DNA from 2 places in the Pseudoalteromonas rhizosphaerae genome. Region 2 is predicted to be linked to the other one. Evidence: predicted binding sites of a transcription regulator. Region 2 holds the regulator's gene; the other holds the start of a gene.
What was found. Region 2 encodes NrdR, which represses ribonucleotide reductase genes. Its sites were predicted from a motif close to AAACACNANATNTNGTGTTT; they were not measured.

Region 1: a site for NrdR is predicted at 1,003-1,022, ahead of nrdA (class 1a ribonucleoside-diphosphate reductase subunit alpha). Genes of this name have one in related genera too.

What each region holds. Positions count from the first base shown of each region.
Region 1 is NZ_CP118496.1:3,439,166-3,441,580, forward strand. Features, by position in the region: gene ubiG (bifunctional 2-polyprenyl-6-hydroxyphenol methylase/3-demethylubiquinol 3-O-methyltransferase UbiG) at 1-50, shown strand, start outside; gene PVK79_RS14745 (HAD family hydrolase) at 50-733, shown strand; gene nrdA (class 1a ribonucleoside-diphosphate reductase subunit alpha) at 1,135-2,415, shown strand, end outside.
Region 2 is NZ_CP118496.1:4,659,221-4,661,635, reverse strand. Features, by position in the region: gene glyA (serine hydroxymethyltransferase) at 1-953, shown strand, start outside; gene nrdR (transcriptional regulator NrdR) at 1,074-1,523, shown strand; gene ribD (bifunctional diaminohydroxyphosphoribosylaminopyrimidine deaminase/5-amino-6-(5-phosphoribosylamino)uracil reductase RibD) at 1,525-2,415, shown strand, end outside.

The DNA.
Region 1 (2,415 bases), 1.2 Mb from region 2:
ATACCGATGTAAGCGTTAATTATATTCTGCATTTTGAGAAACTAGCGTAATGGCTGGTTTTAACACAGCAACCCCCTCAATTGATTACGACGCCTTTATTTTTGATTTAGACGGTACATTACTCGATACCGCAGATGATTTAGGGGCTGCGCTTAATTACGTACTCGCTGATCATAACCAACCATTAGTAACCGCTGATATATATCGTCCTGCAGCTTCTAACGGTGCAATGGCGCTGCTTGCAGCTGGATTTGGTCAGCAATGGCACGATCACCCAAATCAAGCTGACTTACGCCAGCAGCTATTAACGGCCTACGCAGATAATATTGCCACCCATAGTCAATGCTTTACTGGAATTGCACAATTATTAATCGCGCTTGATCAACAACAGATCAAATGGGGGATCATGACTAATAAACCTGAGTTTTTGACTATTCCATTAGTTGCTGCAATTGCTGAACTCAAAGATGCACAGGCCATTGTCAGTGGTGACACCCTCGATATCGCTAAACCATCTCCTTTACCTTTACTGCATACAGCCCAACTGTTAGATGTTGATCCGAGTCGTTGTTTGTATATAGGTGATGCGCAGCGTGACATAATTGCAGCCAAGGCTGCAAACATGCACAGCGCTGCTGCGTTGTGGGGCTACATCCCTAGTGAAGCTGAAGCATTGAGTTGGCAAGCCGATTTTAATTGGCAATCACCTATTGATGCATTTAACCATATATAGTGCCATGTTAAATTTTAACCACTACATATTGTGATCGTGTTACTTTTTGCACATTGTTTGTTGATAAAAAAAGCAGCCAAAATTTATTTTTAAAATGCGTAAATTTAATCGATCATCAGTTGATTTTTATAAATTTCATTTTAATCAGATGGTCAAAGGTTAATGGCTACTAACACAAGCGTGTTATCCCAACGTTATCCACAATTAGGGGCGTTTATGCCCCTTGCAAATGATCGCATACCACACTATCTTGTGATCTAGAATTTGATGAACACCAGATGTTGTGGCTAAATGTTATTCAATTAAATTCGCGCTAATACAATTTTATTGCAATAAAAAATTTATTTTAAGAAAAATGTGTCACTAAAAAATATTATATCCCAAGGAATACAGGCAAAACTATGAACCAACAGCTATCTGTAAGCAAACGTGACGGCCGTAAAGAGTCACTTGATTTAGATAAGATCCATCGCGTTATTGCTTGGGCCGCCGAAGGTCTAAATAATGTGTCTGTCTCACAAGTTGAGCTGAAATCGCACATCCAGTTTTATGATGGTATTCGTACTGAAGACATCCATGAAACCATCATCAAAGCGGCCGCTGATCAGATCTCTAAAGAGTCGCCTGATTATCAATATTTATCAGCCCGCTTAGCTGTATTCCATTTGCGTAAAAAAGCCTATGGTCAATTTGAGCCACCGCGCTTGTATGATCATATCGTTAAGTTAGTTGAAGATAAGCGTTACGATGCACACTTACTAGCTGACTACACAGAGCAAGAAATTGATCAACTGGATGAATACCTTGATCATGGACGTGATTTAAACTTCAGCTATGCTGCTGTTAAACAGCTTGAAGGTAAATATTTAGTACAAAACCGTGTTACGGGTGAAATTTATGAAAGCGCACAGTTTTTATATATTTTAGTTGCAGCCAGCTTGTTCTCTGATTACCCAAAAGAAACGCGTTTAGACTACATAAAGCGTTTTTACGATGCGGTGTCATTGTTCAAAATTTCATTACCTACGCCTATTATGGCGGGAGTTCGTACCCCTACGCGTCAATTCAGTTCATGTGTACTGATTGAATGCGGTGACAGCCTAGATTCAATTAATGCAACCTCATCAGCGATTGTAAAATACGTATCGCAACGTGCAGGTATTGGTATTAATGCTGGTCGTATTCGCGCACTAGGTAGCCCTATTCGCAATGGTGAAGCATACCACACCGGTTGTATCCCGTTTTATAAGCACTTTCAAACGGCTGTTAAAAGTTGTTCGCAAGGTGGTGTCCGTGGTGGCGCAGCAACCCTGTTCTATCCACTTTGGCATCTAGAAGTTGAAAACTTATTAGTGCTTAAAAACAACCGTGGTGTTGATGATAACCGCGTTCGTCACTTAGATTACGGTGTACAGTTTAATAAACTAATGTACTCACGTTTGATCAAAGATGATTACATCACATTATTCAGCCCGTCTGATGTGCCTGGTTTATATGATGCATTTTTTGAAGATCAAGATGAATTTGATCGTCTTTACGTACAATATGAACAAGACGAGTCAATTCGTAAAAAACGTATTAAAGCTATTGAGCTGTTTTCAATGTTTGCACAAGAGCGTGCTAGCACTGGCCGCATCTATTTACAAAACGTTGACCACTGTAATACACACAGCCCGTTCATT
Region 2 (2,415 bases):
ATGCTGCTGTGTTCTTAGCTTTATTAGATGCTGGCGATACAGTGTTAGGTATGAGCTTAGCTCATGGTGGTCACTTAACGCATGGTTCACATGTAAGCTTCTCTGGTAAGCTTTATAACGCAATCCAATACGGACTTGACGAAGCGACTGGCGAGATTGATTACGCACAAGTTGAAGCACTTGCACTTGAGCACAAACCAAAAATGATCATCGGTGGTTTCTCAGCATACTCAGGTATTGTTGATTGGGCTAAATTCCGTGAAATCGCTGACAAAGTAGGCGCTTACTTGTTTGTTGATATGGCTCACGTTGCAGGTCTTATTGCTGCTGGTGTTTACCCAAGCCCAGTACCACATGCACACGTTGTTACTACAACTACGCATAAGACATTAGCCGGCCCACGTGGTGGTTTGATTATTTCTGCTTGTGGCGACGAAGCTATTTATAAAAAGCTTAACAGTGCAGTATTCCCTGGTGGTCAAGGTGGTCCTTTATGTCACATTATCGCTGCCAAAGCAGTGGCATTTAAAGAAGCATTACAACCAGAGTTTAAAGTATACCAAACTCAAGTTGTGAAAAATGCTAAAGCTATGGTTGCAGTAATGCAAGAGCGCGGTTATAAGATCGTATCTGATAAAACAGAAAACCACTTGTTCTTACTTGATCTAATTGATAAAGACATCACTGGTAAAGACGCAGATGCGGCTTTAGGTAATGCTAATATCACCGTAAATAAAAACTCAGTACCAAATGACCCACGTTCACCGTTTGTAACGTCTGGTTTACGTATTGGTTCACCGGCAATCACACGCCGTGGTTTTAAAGAAGTAGAGTCTAAAGAGCTTGCTGGCTGGATCTGTGACGTACTAGACAACATCAACGATGAGTCAGTACAAGCACAAGTAAAAGAGAAAGTTAAAGCAATCTGTAAAAAATTACCTGTTTACGCTTAATTGAGTTACAAACAGTAATTGAGTTACAAACAGTAATTTAGATCACAATAGCCTAGTTTTTTGCTATTATAAAGGCCGCCTAAAAGCGGCCTTTTTTGTTTTTAACGGAAGCTGATACCTATGCATTGTCCATTTTGCACCGCAAAAGATACCAAAGTGATTGACTCGCGTTTAGTGGGAGGTGGCCACCAAGTAAGGCGACGCCGTGAATGCAATGAATGTCATGAACGCTTTACTACCTTTGAAGGCGCAGAACTTGTAATGCCTCGGGTGATCAAACAAGACGGTAGCCGTGAACCTTTCAATGAAGATAAACTCCTTAATGGTCTACACCGCGCATTAGAAAAACGCCCCGTCAGTACCGAGCAAGTTGATGAAGTGGTCAATATTATTAAATCGCAATTACGTGCCACTGGCGAGCGTGAGATTTCCAGTCACCTGATTGGCGAATGCATTATGGAAGCGCTGAAAAAACTAGATAAAGTCGCTTACGTCAGATTTGCATCGGTATACCGTTCATTCGAAGATATTCGTGAATTTGGTGAAGAAATTGCCCGTTTGGGAGAGTGATATGAACCAATATCAGTTTAGCGAACAAGATTTCTCTTATATGACCCGAGCGATTGAGCTTGCCAAACAAGGACGCTTTACTACCACCCCAAACCCAAACGTTGGCTGTGTATTAGTAAAAAATGACGTTATTGTTGGTGAAGGTTTTCATCAAGTTGCCGGCCAAGGTCATGCTGAAGTGAATGCATTAGCAATGGCGGGTAGCCAAGCCTTTGGCGCAACTGCTTATGTCACGCTTGAACCTTGTAGCCATTTTGGTCGCACACCGCCGTGTGCCGAAGGTTTAAAAGCTGCTGGCGTGGTAAAAGTAATTGCTGCTATGGTTGATCCAAACCCGCAGGTGGCCGGTAAAGGTTTAGCTATTTTAGCGGACGCGGGCATTGAGGTTGCGTCAGGTTTGTTAGAACAACAAGCAAGGCTGTTAAACCGTGGCTTTTTAAAGCGCATGGAGCAAGGTATGCCATTTATTACCTGCAAAATGGCCGCAAGTCTTGATGGTAAAACGGCACTTAAAAACGGTCAAAGTAAGTGGATAACGGGCCCTAAGGCTCGCCAAGATGTGCAACTACAGCGCGCACAAAGCTGCGCTATTTTAACCGGCGCGGACACAGTATTAGTTGATAATGCAAAACTCAATGTTCGTGTTGATGAGCTGCCAGAGCCGTTACCAACGCAATTACCTGTACGCCAACCTGTACGTATTATTATTGATTCACAAAATCGTTTAACACCTGAGCTAGCATTATTTAGCATTGCCAGTGAAGTAATTATTCTTACCACTGAACTTGATAAATCACAGCAATGGCCTCATTACGTAAGCCATATTGTAGTACCAGAAAAAAATAATAAAGTTGATTTAGTGGCTGCCATGAAACTTTTAGCGCAGCAACAG